2 regions of the Micrococcus sp. TA1 genome follow, and region 2 is predicted to be linked to the other one. Evidence: riboswitches for the same ligand, from Rfam matches in the RefSeq annotation. Region 2 holds a riboswitch; the other holds the start of a gene.
The links. Region 2 has a riboswitch for glycine ahead of gcvP (aminomethyl-transferring glycine dehydrogenase). Riboswitches for the same ligand answer to the same signal wherever they lie in the genome.

Region 1 (7,167 bases), on a different contig from region 2:
ATGGACCGGCCGTCCTCCAGCCACGCCGCGGCCACGTAGGGCTTGAGCGAGGACCCGCCCTGGAAGCCGTTGCCCCCGCCCTGGGCGGCGTCGACGTTGAAGTTCAGCACGGTGTTGCCCCGGCCCTCCTCGGGTGAGTACCGCGTGTTCTGGGCCATCGCCCGGACGTTGCCGGTGCCCGGCTCGACCGAGACGAGGGCGGACCCGGCGCCCGAGGAGTCCGTGGCCGGGACGGTCTCCTCGACCGAGGCCTGGGCCTGCTGCTGGAGCTTCGGGTCCAGGGTGGTGGTGATCTCGAGCCCACCGCGGTGCAGCAGCTGCTCGCGGGACTCCGGATCCGGCCCGAAGGCCTCGTTGGAGCGGACCTCGTGCTGGACGAAGTCACAGAAGTACGGAGCGGCGGAGGAGGAGATGCAGCCGGCCTGCTCGGGGTGGACGTCCAGGCCCAGGTCGCTGGCCGTGGCCTCGGCGTGTTCGGCGTCCGTGATGAAGCCCTGGGCCAGCATCGAGTCCAGCACCACGTTGCGCCGCTCCACGGCGGCCTCCGGACGGGTCTGCGGGTTGTAGCCGTTCGGGGACTTCACCAGCCCGGCGAGGGTGGCCGACTGGGCGATCGTCAGCTCGGAGGCCGGCACGCCCCAGTAGTACTGCGCCGCGGCCTCCACCCCGTAGGTGCGCCCTCCGAGCAGCACGATGTTCAGGTAACCCTCGAGGATCTGGTCCTTCGTCATCTCCTGCTCCACCGAGACGGCGAGCTTCATCTCGCGCAGCTTGTCCATGTACGTCTTGGTCCCGGAGATCGTCAGCTTCTCCTTGCCGCTGAGCATGTCCGCGTTGATGAGCATGTTGTTGACGTACTGCTGGGTGATGGTCGAGGCCCCCTGCTCGGAGTCAGTGGAGGCGTTGTTCACGAGCGCACGGCCGATGCCCTGCGGGTCCACGCCGCCGTGCTCGTAGAACCGCTCGTCCTCGATCGCGACGATCGCCTCCTGCATGTTCGGGCTGATCTGGTCCAGGCCCACCGGCTTGCGGTTCTCCGCGTAGAAGGTGGCCAGCTCGGTGCCGTCCGAGGCCAGCACCCGGGACGGAACGCTGATCGGCTCCTCGCGCAGCTCGGTGGGGAACTCGTCGAGCAGCTCGGAACCGGTGGCCACGGTGGCGCCACCGGTCGCAGCCAGGGGCAGGGCCAACCCGGCCACGAGGATTCCGGCCAGGACGCTGGCGCCGAGGAAACCCAGGACCTTCCCGGTGGTGGTGGACAGTGCAGAGCGGACAGAACGCATCCGAAGACCCTCTCAACCGATCCTGACCGCCGGCTGGTCATGAGCCCAGAGCGCGCTGGTGGTGCGTGAGTCGGCTCACGGTGGTGCATGCCCCCGAGGACGTCGGCCGCGGCGGACACCGCACCCTCGCGTCGGCCCCGGTCCCGTTCGTAGGCTGGAACCCGACAGGAGCGCCGAGGTGGCGGGAGGACGCATGGAGGCGGTACACGTGCTGGTGTCCGGCACCGTGCAGGGCGTGGGCTTCCGCGCCACCTGCCGGCGGGCCGCGGCGTCGGCGGGGGTGACCGGCTGGGTCCGCAACCTCGACGACGGCCGGGTCGAGGCGCTCTTCTTCGGACCCGCTGCGGCGGTGGAGACCATGGTCGGGTGGTGCCGGTCCGGACCCGGTGCCGCGGCGGTCGAGGCGGTACGCGTCGACCGCCTGCAGGCCCCGCCGTCCGGCCTCCCCGGGCGCTTCGAGGTGCGCTGACGCCCCCGCCCGCCGTCCGTCATGACCCGGAGGACACCGCCCCTGCGGCCCCGCACGGACGTGTCCCCTGGACGCGGACGGATGCTCAACCGGCCGCTCGCCGGCCGTTCGTCGGCGCCCACCGTCCCCGCGGGGACGGTCCCTGCGGTGCGCCGGCCCGGGCGCCTACAGGACCAGGGCGGCGATGATCCCGCCGAAGAACAGCGGGATGTTGAAGTGCAGGAACGTGGGCACGCAGGTGTCCCAGATGTGGTGGTGCTGGCCGTCCACGTTCAGCCCCGAGGTCGGGCCGAGGGTGCTGTCCGAGGCGGGCGAGCCGGCGTCGCCGATGGCTCCGGCCGCCCCCACCAGGGCGGCGGTGGCGAGCGGGCTGAACCCGACGGCGGCGCACAGCGGCACGAAGATCGCCGCCAGGATCGGGACGGTGCCGAAGGACGAGCCGATGCCCATGGTCACCAGCAGTCCGACGACCATCATGACCACCGCCGCCAGCAGCCTGCTGTCCCCGATCCAGCCGGTCGCGGACGTCACGAGCTCGTCCACGGCGCCCGTCTCGGACAGCACGGACGAGTACCCCGAGGCCACCAGCATGATGAAGGCGATCGTGCCCATCATCGTCACGCCGCCGTGGGCGAGTTCGTCGGAGGTGCGCCAGCGCTCGCCGCGGAAGACGAAGATCACGAGGATGCCGCCGAGCGCGGCGATGACGAGCGAGCCGAACGCGATCTGGAGCACGAGGGTGACCGCGAGCCCGATCAGCACGACGACGTGCTGGCGCGTCCAGCCTGACTCATGACCCGAGCCCTCCGCACCGTCGTGCGAGGGACCGAACGCGAAGGCGGTGAGGTCCGGCGCGGCGTCCCGGTACTCCCGCGCCCGGCGGTAGCTGAAGAGGATCGCGATGACCAGGCCGATGACCATGCTGGCGACCGGGATCGCCATGGCCAGGGAGATCTGCCCGAGCTCGACGTCCATGCCGTACTTGGCCATCTCGTCGAGGATGATGTTCTGGAAGATCAGGCCGAATCCCAGCGGGATCAGCATGTAGGGGGCCTTCAGGCCGAAGGTCAGCGCCGTGGCGACGGCCCGGCGGTCCATCCTCATCCGGTTGAACACGCTCAGCAGCGGCGGGATGAGGATCGGGATGAAGGCGATGTGGACCGGGACGATGTTCTGCGACAGGCAGGCGAGTCCGGCGATCCCGAAGAGGGTCATCGCCCGCCGGCCGGAGATCAGCGGCAGGATCCGGCGGATCAGCTTCCCGGTGATCCCGGAGCGGGCGACCATGACCGACAGGATGCCGAGCAGGATGTAGCTCAGGGCGGTCTCCCCCTGGCCGCCGAGCCCGTCGACGAGGATGGTCACCGTCTCATCGGGGGTCAGCCCCGCGAGCAGTCCCGCGACGAGCGTGGCGATGAGCAGGGCGACGATGACGTTCACGCGGGCCAGGCTCAGCGCGGCGAGCACGAGCACGGACACGACGACGGGATTCAACAGCACAGCGGGGACGACCTCTTCGGTGGCGCGGGCGGCGTGATGGCGCATCCGCGCCCCGAAGAGTGTAGCCGGAGTACGGGTCCACTCACCCGCAGCACGGTGCCGTCCCCGGTGACCCGACGGCGGCGGGCCCGGTCAGCCGAACAGGCTGAGCAGGATGCCCCCGACCGCCACGATTCCGGCGATGACCACGAAGACGTTCGAGATCGCGCCCCGGAACGGCGCCAGGGCGGGGACCTTCCGGATGGCGTACATCGGCATCAGGTAGAGCACAGCCGCGATGACCGGCCCGGCCAGTGATTCGATGAGCCCCAGGATGCTCGGGTTGAGCACGCCGGCGATCCAGGTGCTGGCGATGAGGAACACGCTGATTCCGATCCGCAGTCCGCGGTCGGAGAAGCGCCGGGACTGCGGGTCCACCATCCCGCGCATGATGCCCTGCGCGCCCTCGAACGCCCCGAGCCAGTGGCCGAAGAAGGACGAGCCGATGGCCGTGACGGCCACCGCCGGCCCGAGCCAGGCGATGATCGGCAGGCCCATGACGTTGGCCAGGTGGGAGAGCACCGGCAGGTTGGCGTCCTTGGCGGCCTGCAACCCCTCGGGGCCGAGGGCCAGCACGCAGGACCAGACGAAGCCCATGGTGAAGACCACCAGCAGGATGGAGGTGACGCGCAGGACGGAGGAGGCCTTCTGCACCGAGCCGGCCCCGTAGCGCTGGCGCAGGGACACCGAGAACTGCGAGATCGCCGGGGAGTGGTTGAACGCGAAGACCAGCACGGGGATCATCAGCCACAGGGACATCGCGAAGTCGCCGGCGGCGGGCACGGCCCCGAAGCCCTCGAAGGACCAGGACGGGATGAGCAGCAGGGTGACGGAGAACAGGACCGCGATCAGCGGGTAGACCAGCCACTGGGTGACGATCAGCATGACGCGCTGGCCGGCCACCATCACGGCGGACATCAGCAGCACGAGCACCCCGGAGAGCAACCAGCGTGGCCACGGGTCCATGCCCAGCTGGTTGACCATGAGGCTGTCCACGGTGTTGGTGATGCCGACGCCGTAGATGAGCACGATCGGGAAGATCGCCAGGAAGTACAGGATGGTGACCAGGCGGCCGGCGGCCTCGCCGAAGTAGTCCCGCACCACGCCGGTGATGTCACGGTCGGCCCGGGGCGAGGCGACCACCATGCGGGACAGCGCCCGGTGGGAGAAGTAGGTCATCGGCCCGATGATCAGCGTGGCGATGATCAGCGGCCACATCCCGCCCAGGCCGGCATTGATCGGCAGGAACAGGACGCCGGCGCCCACGGCGGTACCGAACAGGCCGATCGTCCAGCTCGAGTCGAAGCGGTTCCAGCCCGGCGCGGCGGCCGTGCCGTCCGGACGGCCGGGTGCCGGGCTCTCGAGGGTCGGGGCTGCGGCGGGGGCGTGGCCGGCTGGTCCGGCCTCGGTCCCGCCGGCGACGGGCCCGGTGGGGCGGCTGGGTTCCATGGGTTCTCCTCAGGTGGACGTGGGACGGTGGTCCCCTCGTGTCCTCCCCGCTCTGTCCATGGACCTGAGAGTTTCGCGTCGTGCCGGCCCGGAGCCGGTCGGCCGCTTGCCCCGTCGGTGGTCGCGCGTGGGTGTGGCGACGCTTTCCAGAGGTGCCCAGCGATCCGGTACGGGGGCCTGAGAGATTCCCGGGGAGGGCTTGCTCCTTCGGCGTCGCGCATCTTAGGTGGTGCGGGATCTCTCCCGGACCGCTCAGTGGCTGATTCCGGGAGACTACTGTAATGCACCTCACACGGGTGCGTGAAATCGCGGCCGGGTCCTCACCGCGCGGGCGTGCTCCTGCGGGACTTCCGGACGATGCCGGTGTCCTGCATGTCCTCGAGCTCGCGGCCCTTCGTCTCCGGGACGAAGCGCCAGACGAAGAGGAAGGACAGCACCGCCATCACCGCATAGAGCCCGTAGGCCACGGTCAGCCCGATCTCGGCCAGCCACGGGAACGTGGTGGAGACCGCGAAGTTCGCGGCCCACTGGGCCGCCGCGGCCACGGCGAGCGCCCCGGCGCGAATCCGGTTCGGGAACATCTCCCCCAGCAGGACCCACACCAGGGGCCCCCACGTGGCACCGAAGAAGACCACGAAGGCGTTGGCCGAGATCAGGGCCACCGTGGACCACGGCTGGCCCAGCTCTGCGGCCGTGGTGCCGTCGGCGCCCTGGACGACCTGCGCGAAGGAGAAGGCCACCGCCATCAGGCCCAGTGAGGCCGCCATGCCCAGGGACCCGACGAGCAGCATGGGGCGCCGCCCCACCCGGTCCACCAGCAGGATGGCCACGATCGTCACCAGGATGTTCGTGACCGACGTGATCACCGTGATCGTCAGGGCGTCGGACTCCCCGAAGCCCACGGAGCGCCACAGCGTGGTCGAGTAGTAGAAGATCACGTTGATGCCCACGAACTGCTGGAACACGGACAGGACGATGCCGATCCACACGATCGGCCTCAGGCCCATCGCCGGTCCGCGCAGGTCGCGCAGGGACTCCCGCCGCTCGGACTCCAGAGTGTCCTTGATCTGCTCGATCTTGAGGTTGACCCGTTCGATGCCGGTGAAGTCGTACAGGACCTGGGCCGCACGGTCGAGGTCACCGCGGGCGACCAGGTACCGGGGTGACTCGGGCAGGCGGAACGCGAACGCCCCGTAGAGCACCGCCGGCACGGCCTCGGCCATGAACATCCAGCGCCAGGCCTCCAGTCCCCACCACAGCGTCTCGGCCGCGCCCCCGGCCAGGTTCGCGAAGAGGGCGTCGGACAGCAGTGCCACGAAGATGCCGGTCACGATGGCCAGCTGCTGCAGGGAGCCCAGCCGGCCCCGGACGCCGGCCGGGCTCACCTCGGCGATGTAGGCCGGGGCGATCACCGAGGCGGCGCCCACGCCCAGGCCGCCCACGACCCTCCAGATGATCAGGCTCCACACGTCGAAGGCCAGCCCGGAGCCGAGCGCGGAGACCAGGAACAGCACCGCCGCCAGCAGCATGACCCGGACCCGGCCGAAGCGGTTGGCGACGGGACCGGCGAACCAGGCCCCCAGGGCGCAGCCGATCAGGGCCGAGGACACGACGAAGCCGGTCAGCCCGGGTCCGAGTGCGAAGCCCGACTCGAGGGCGTCGACGGCGCCGTTGATCACCGCGGTGTCGAAGCCGAACAGGAAGCCACCCAGGGCGGCGGCGATACAGATGCCGATCACGCGGATGTTCACGCGGTCGGCGGGATTCTTCGGCGTCATGACTTCCTCCGTGGGGGCGTGACCGGATGCCCCACCCTACTGCCGCTCCATGCCAGGGCGCAGGTCCTGGGACCCGCGAGGCCTGGGACCCGCCAGGCCGGGCCCGGGCCCGCGCTCCGGCCGCCCGCAACACTCTCCCCTTCGGGTCACTCCGACTGTAAGATGGATCTCAGTCAACTTAGGGTCATCCAGACCCTAAGTGGGAGGACGGGAGTCAGGGTGGATCAGCACACAGCCCGGTTGGCGGTGTCCACCGTCATCTTCGCGCTGCGTTCCGAGGCCGGGGACCCCCCGGCCCTGTGGACCCCCTTCGTGCGCCGCACCCGGGAGCCCCACCTGGACCAGTGGGCCCTGCCCGGCGGCTGGCTGCCGGACGCCGAGCCGCTCGAGGACGCCGCCGCCCGGACCCTGGCCGAGACCACCGGACTGCGCCCCAGCTACCTCGAGCAGCTCTACACCTTCGGCGCCCTGGACCGCTCCCCCACCGGCCGCGTCATCTCCGTCGTCTACTGGGCCCTGGTGCGCTCGGACGAGGTGACCGACGCCGCCGTGGGGAACAACGTCCAGTGGTTCCCGGCCGATGACCTCCCCGCCCTGGCCTTCGACCACAACGCGATCGTGGACTACGCCCTGCAGCGGCTGCGCACCA
Region 2 (7,167 bases):
GAGAGGTCGAACAGCCCTGCCGCCTTGCGCACGGCGTGGTGCTCGGAGAGCTCCGAGCCGTACTTCAGCGGCATCTGCCAGCCTCCGAAGTCGGTGAACGTGGCCCCGGCCTCGGCGTGGACGGCGTGCAACGGGGTGGTGCGGAGGTCTTGGTTCGGTGACATGACGGTCTCCTGTCAGTGGGAAACGGAGGACGAGGACTCGACGGCGTCGGCCACGGCGGTGGGGTTCGCCGCCTCCTTGGCCTCGTCGGCGACGGGCTCGAAGGACTCGACCGGCGGGCAGGAGCAGAACAGGTTGCGGTCACCCCACGCCCCGTCGATCCGGCCGACCGGGGCGAAGTACTTGTCGACCCGCAGGCTCTCCACCGGGTAGGCGGCCCGCGAACGGGGGTACTCCCGGTCCCACTCGTCAGCGGTGAGCACCGAGGCGGTGTGGGGGGCGTTGCGCAGGACGGACGCGTTCAGCGTCTCCGGCGTGGTGGCCTCCATCTCGGCATGGATGCTGATCATCGCGTCGATGAACCGCTCGATCTCGGCCAGGTCCTCGGACTCGGTGGGCTCGACCATGAGGGTCCCCGCCACCGGGAAGGCCAGCGTGGGGGCGTGGAAGCCGTAGTCGATCAGGCGCTTGCAGACGTCCTCGGCGGTCACCCCGGTGCGGGCGGTCAGCTCGCGCAGGTCCAGGATGCACTCGTGCGCGACCAGCCCGGTCTCACCCGTGTAGAGCACCGGGAAGTACTCGCCCAGTCGCTTGGCCACGTAGTTCGCGTTGAGCAGGGCGTAGCGGGTGGCATCGGTGAGCCCCTCCGGGCCCATCAGGTACAGGTAGGCCCAGGAGATCGGCATGACGCCCGCGGAACCCCAGGGCGCCGAGGTGATCGGCTCCTCCCGGCTGGGCAGGAACGGGACGAGGTGCTCGGCCACGGCCACCGGGCCGACGCCGGGACCGCCGCCGCCGTGCGGGATGCAGAAGGTCTTGTGCAGGTTCAGGTGCGAGACGTCGCCGCCGAACTTGCCCGGCTGGGCGAGGCCGACCAGGGCGTTGAGGTTGGCCCCGTCGATGTACACCTGGCCGCCGGCCTCGTGGACCTTGCGGCAGACCTCGCGCACGTCGGCGTCGTAGACACCGTGGGTGGAGGGGTAGGTGATCATGATGGCCGCGACCTGCCCGGAGTGGGCCTCGATCTTGGCGTCCAGGTCGGCGCTGTCGATGGTGCCGTCCTCGGCGGTCTTGACCACCACGACCTTCAGCCCGGCCAGCACCGCCGAGGCGGCGTTGGTGCCGTGGGCCGAGGCCGGGATGAGGCAGATGTCCCGCTCACCCTCACCGTTGGCCAGGTGGTACTTGCGGATGGCCAGCAGGCCGGCGTATTCCCCCTGGGAACCGGCGTTGGGCTGCACCGAGACCCCCGCGTAGCCGGTGATCTCGGCCAGCTTCTCCTCGAGGTCCGTCAGCAGGTAGCGCCAGCCCTCGGTCTGGTGGTCGGGCGCGTACGGGTGGATGGAGCAGAACTCGGGCCAGGAGATGGACTCCATCTCCGCGGTCGCGTTGAGCTTCATGGTGCACGAGCCCAGCGGGATCATGGTGCGGTCCAGGGCCAGGTCGTACCCGGAGAGGCGCTTGATGTAGCGCAGCATCTGGGTCTCGGACTTGTACGTGTTGAAGACCGGGTGGGTCATGTACTCGCTGGTGCGCTGCAGGGACGCGGGGATGTGCCCGCTGGCCCGGCCGGCGTCGGGTGCCCCGGTGTCCCCGGACTGCCCGCTCCCGGCACCGGCCGGGAGGGCCTCCGCGGGGGCGCCGAAGGCGGACAGCACCGCGAGCAGGTCCCGGTCCGTGGTGGTCTCGTCACAGGAGATGCCGACCGTGCCCGCGTCCACGAGGCGCAGGTTCACCCCGGCCGCCTCGGCGGCGTTGACCACGGTGCGGGCCAGTCCGGGCACGGAGACCTGCACGGTGTCGAAGAAGGACTCGTGGTTCAGCGTGAACCCGGCGGACTGCAGGGCTGCGGCCAGCCGGCCGGCCTGCCGGTGGGCGTGCTCGGCGATCGCCCGCACGCCGTCCGGGCCGTGGTAGACGGCGAACATGGAGGCCGTGATCGCCAGGAGGGCCTGGGCGGTGCAGATGTTCGAGGTGGCCTTCTCGCGGCGGATGTGCTGCTCACGGGTCTGCAGGGCGAGGCGGTAGGCGGGCCGGCCGGCCGCGTCCTGCGAGACGCCGACGAGACGGCCGGGCAACTGGCGCTCCACGCCCTTGTGGACGGCCATGTAGGCGGCATGCGGGCCGCCGAAGAACAGCGGGACGCCGAAGCGCTGGGTGTTGCCCACGGCGATGTCCGCACCCTGCTCGCCCGGGGGGACGATGAGCGCGAGGGAGAGCAGGTCGGCGGCGATGGCGACCATGCCGCCGCGCTCCTTGGCCTGGGCGATCACCGCGGAGTGGTCGTGGATCCGGCCGGAGTCCCCGGGCTGCTGCAGCAGGATGCCGCACAGGCCCTTCTCCTCCAGATCGGCCGCGAGGTCCTCGGGCAGGCCCGCTGAGAGGTCCGCGACGCGCACGTCCAGGCCGAGGGCGCGGGCACGGCCCTCCACCACGGTGCGAGTCTGCGGGTAGAGGTCGGCGTCGATCAGGGTGATGCCGTTGGCGTTCTTCCGGTTGGCCCGGTGCATCAGCAGCACGGCCTCGGCGGCGCCGGAGGCCTCGTCCAGCAGGGAGGCGTTGGCGATCTCGAGGCCGGTGAGGTCGGCGACCATGGTCTGGAAGTTCAGCAGGGCCTCCAGCCGGCCCTGGGAGATCTCCGGCTGGTAGGGGGTGTAGGCGGTGTACCAGGCCGGGTTCTCCAGGACCTTGCGCAGCACCACCGGCGGGGTGACCGTGTCGAAGAAGCCCTGGCCGATCATCTGGGTCTTGACGATGTTGCGGTTGGCGATGGCCCGCAACTCCTCCAGGACGGCGGCCTCGGTCCGGGCCTCGGGCAGGTTCAGGGGCTCGTGCTGGCGGATGTCCGCGGGCACGGCCTCGTCCACGAGGGCCTCCAGGGACTCGAAGCCCAGGGCGGCCAGCATCGTCTCGGCGTCCGCCTGGCGGGGACCGATGTGACGGCTGGTGAACGGGGCTGACGCGGTGTCCCGCGGCTCGTGGCGTTGACCGGTGGACGGGGTGACGATGGCGTTCATGGGTTCTCCTCCAAGGCGCTTCTCGGGCGCGGATCGGTACCTCCCCGCTCTGTCATCGACCTGAGAGATTCCGCACGTATCTGGAGGATACGTGCTTGCACCGTCGGTGGCCGAGGCGTTGGGGGCCTGGCACTTTCCAGAGACGCCGACCCTGCGCGGTACGTGGGCCTGAGAGATTCTCGGGGAGAGATTGCTCCTTCGGCGTCCGGCGCCGCCGGGTCCGGAGGCCCGGATCCTGCAGCACCGGCACTCTCCCGCGCGGGAGATGTGGCGCGGCACCAGTCTGGCACAGCCGCACCGCCGACGTCCCCCCGAGTCGCTGGGTGCGCGCGCCCTCACCCTTCCCACAGGTCAGGGTCCTGCCGCGGCAACGGTCATCGGCGTCACCGTCGATACTGCGTGGCCTCGCCGTCGACGTCCCGGCCCCTCAGGTGGACAGGGCGTCCAGGCTCTGGATGAACCGGGACAGCACGGCCCCGTCGAACGGCTCGGGGACGCTCCCGACCCTCAGCTGGGGGATCTCGTGCTCCACGTGGGCGCGCCCGGACGGCGTCGCCGCCCGCGAAGCCCGTTTCGACGGTGTCCTCGATCGTCGCCACGGCGAACCGGCCGCTGAGCCAGTCCCGGTCGGGGACGCAGTCCTGCACCGGAGACCACGTGATCCGGCCGGACTCCGTGGCAGTCCTCAGCCGCCGCAGGATCTTGGTGGCGATGGGGGCCTCGAGCTCGTTCCGCTGCATGGTGGGGCGCCGATCGTTCGTCGGGGATGTCCTGGGTGGTGGAGACGTCCCGGAGGGTCCGGTCCGCCGGAGGGGTCTCAGAACACCGGCAGCCCGCCGGTCACACCCAGCACCGTTCCGGAGACGTAGCTCGCCTCGGCCGGGTTCGCCAGGAACACGTAGGCCCCGGCGAGCTCGGCGGGCTGGCCGATCCTGCCGAGCGGGGTGTCCGCACCCATGTGGGAGACGGCCTCGGGGGTCTTGGTGGCCGGCTGCAACGGCGTCCAGACCGGTCCGGGCGCCACCGCGTTCACCCGGATGCCCTTCGGCCCGAGCTCGCCGGCGAGGTTCGCGGTGACGTTGTTCAGGGCGGCCTTCGTGGCGGCGTAGTCGATCATCGTCTCCGAGGGCTGGTAGGCCTGTACCGAGGTGGTGTTGATGATGCAGTCCCCGTGGGACAGGTGCGGCACGCACGCCCGGGTCAGCCACAGGGTGCCGTACAGGTTGGTCCGCACCGCCCGGTCCAGGTCCTCGGTCCGCAGCCCCTCGATCCCGGGCTCTCCGCGGGCCCAGTGGTAACCGGCGTTGTTGACCAGGATGTTCAGGCCGCCCAGTCCCGCGACCGCCTCCTCGGCGATCCGCCCGCATTCCTGCTCGTCCCGCAGGTCCCCGGGTACGGTCACCGCCGTGCGGCCGGCCTTGTCGATCCAGCCGACCACGTCCTGGGCGTCCTCCTCCTCCTCGGGGAGGTAGTTGATCGCCACGTCGGCACCCTCCCGTGCGAAGGCGATCGCCACGGCACGACCGATGCCCGAGTCACCGCCCGTGATCAGGGCCTTCAGCCCCTCGAGCCGGCCCCGCCCGACCCAGCTGGACTCCCCGTGGTCCGGCACCGGGTCCATGGGGGCGGTCAGCCCGGGCGGTTCCTGCTGCTGTGCCGGCATGGTCCCGTCCTGCCCGGCCATCGACTGCGCGTGCCGCGCCACCTGCGGATCCTCGTGCTGCGTCATCTCACCGCTCCCCTCAACTCACCCGAATACGGCAACGAACAGAACCGCCGTCGCTTTTGGATCAGACTATGGGGACGCCCTCTGGACCGGAATGGCCAGACCGCTCGCGTGGAGACTGATAAGCCCGAGGACCATCAGATCAAGAGGCGGTCTGATATCCGCGAACACTCTCTCGGAGCTCTTCGGCGTGGTTGTAGATGTCCACCAAGTTCGTGAGCGGAACGCGGGTCTCCGCCTTGTGTGCGTCGAAGATACCCAGGTACTTCTGAGATCGATTGAAGTGGAGGCGGGCTATGGGTTTCCGGTTGTTGTCATCCAGCAGAATTGCGAAGTAGGACTTTGCATCACGGTGCACAATACGCTCCGGACCGACCTCACTGCAGACGATGGCGCGCACGATGTGGAAGCCTTCCAGCTCTTCAACAGTGGTCTCGATTCCGTCTGCGACGACATCTATGAGATCGCGCTCGGCGATTTCCCCGCTGGTGACATTGCTGGCGAGCTCCTCGGTTGCCGCTGATGGTGAGGACTCTCCCAGCGCGGCCTTGAGACGGTCGTTGACCTGGTCCTTCAGATACTGACGGCAGGCCTTCGCGACCAAGGGGCTGAACTGGTCCCGGACCTTCTGTGTCATCGCTCCCTCATGCACCTTTGAGGCGAGGAACTTCACCCATTCCTCGTCAGGAGTCGTGAAGTAACCACCAATCACGCGTTTCAGGGCACCGATGTATTTGAGTTCTTCGGCAGCGCTGACGACCGAGTCGAGGTCAAACTCATCCTTGGAGAGTTTGCGAAGCTCCGGAATCAGTGCCTCATCAATATCATTGAGATCGAGAACCAGGAACGGCTTGGAATCCATTCTGTTGGGAGCGTCCAAGTCCGTGTAGAACTGGTATGCCTCTCCGTTGGTGAGAATGGCGATTCGCGCATTGGTCACCGCGAAGTACCTGTATAGCTGCGAGGCATGCTCGAGCGTCAGGGAACCGAGAGACTTCTTGCATTCAATGAGCATCTGCACTTCACCGTCATGGACGATCGCGTAGTCGATCTTCTCGCCCTTCTTGATGCCCACGTCAGCGGTGAACTCTGGCACCACCTCAAGAGGGTTGAACACGTCGTAGCCCAATATCGACGAGATGAACGGCATGACCAGTGCGTTCTTCGTGGCCTCTTCGGTTTCGATGACACTTTTCTGCTGTTGTAGTTTGGCCGCTAGTGAGAAAAGACGGTCAGTAAACTGCATGCTGGATCCCCCATCAAGGTGTTTGGTACACCGAGGCTATATGTCTCTGTGGACAAAACAAGGGGGGCGTCAGGGCGATATTCGAAGCCTGCGAAGTGCCGATGGCCCGCGAGCGTGATGCTTTCGCGAAAGTCTCCGGTTCGGCTTCCTCAGCAGGGGTTGGTTAAGAGTTCTGCCTGGACGTTCGCGACATTCCCCAGCCTCTCGCGGTCAGCGCCGCGACGACCACAGGGGGAGGCTGGCGGCGAGCAACAGTCCGGCGACCCCGGCGAACGTCGGCCCCGTTCCCAGGAAGGTGAAACCCAGCCCGCCGAACAGCCCGGCCAGGCCCAGGCCGCTGTCGAAGGTCATGTTCCACCCGACGCTGGCCTGGCCGCGACTGCCGGCCCGGGCGAAGGCCAGCACCAGGCTGGCGGACTGCACCGCCCCCACGCCCAGCCCCATCAGCACCAGGCAGGCCGCCAGCGCCCACCCCGGGGGCACCAGGGCCACGGTGACCAGCCCGAGCACGGTCATGACGATGCCTACGGTGTACACCGTGCCCGGGTTCCCCCGGTCGGTCAGCGCACCGGCCACCCACCGGCTCACCACCGCGGACGCCTGCATGGTGGCGATGAACAGGGCGGGATGGGCGGTGCCCCCGCCCGGGCCGAAGGCGATGACCAGCCCGTAGGCGCACATGCTCACCAGGAAGGGCAGGAGCACCGGGGCGAGCGCGGACCAGAAGGATCCCGACGCACGGTCCCTCCCCGGGGCGGGCCGCGCGGACGGCCGCGTCCCGGGCACGGAGGACCGGGAGGGGACGAACCGCAGCGCGGGCAGGGCCAGCAGCACCGCCGCGGCGGCGAACCCCCGGAACGCCTCCGGTGGCACCTGGGCGCTGAGCCACAGCCCCAACGGCGCGCCGGCAGCGGCGGCGGCAGCGGTCATGGCCCCGAACCGTCCCAGTGCCCGGCCGACCCGTTCCGGGCTCGTGACGGCGGGCACGGCAGCGGTCGCCAGGACCACGAGGACCC

Region 1: it holds a riboswitch for glycine, as region 2 does, so the genes downstream of both, GGQ69_RS08705 (amino acid permease) here and gcvP (aminomethyl-transferring glycine dehydrogenase) in region 2, are expected to answer to the same signal.

The regions. Positions count from the first base shown of each region.
Region 1 is NZ_JACHNW010000001.1:2,003,835-2,011,001, forward strand. Features, by position in the region: gene GGQ69_RS08690 (transglycosylase domain-containing protein) at 1-1,283, opposite strand, end outside; gene GGQ69_RS08695 (acylphosphatase) at 1,477-1,752, shown strand; gene GGQ69_RS08700 (Na+/H+ antiporter family protein) at 1,918-3,297, opposite strand; gene GGQ69_RS08705 (amino acid permease) at 3,385-4,740, opposite strand; glycine riboswitch at 4,896-4,996, opposite strand; gene GGQ69_RS08710 (sugar porter family MFS transporter) at 5,061-6,518, opposite strand; gene GGQ69_RS08715 (NUDIX domain-containing protein) at 6,738-7,167, shown strand, end outside.
Region 2 is NZ_JACHNW010000005.1:2,958-10,124, reverse strand. Features, by position in the region: gene gcvT (glycine cleavage system aminomethyltransferase GcvT) at 1-164, opposite strand, end outside; gene gcvP (aminomethyl-transferring glycine dehydrogenase) at 177-3,179, opposite strand; glycine riboswitch at 3,326-3,446, opposite strand; gene GGQ69_RS15170 (SDR family oxidoreductase) at 3,997-4,908, opposite strand; gene GGQ69_RS15165 (type I restriction endonuclease) at 5,048-6,151, opposite strand; gene GGQ69_RS15160 (MFS transporter) at 6,362-7,167, opposite strand, start outside.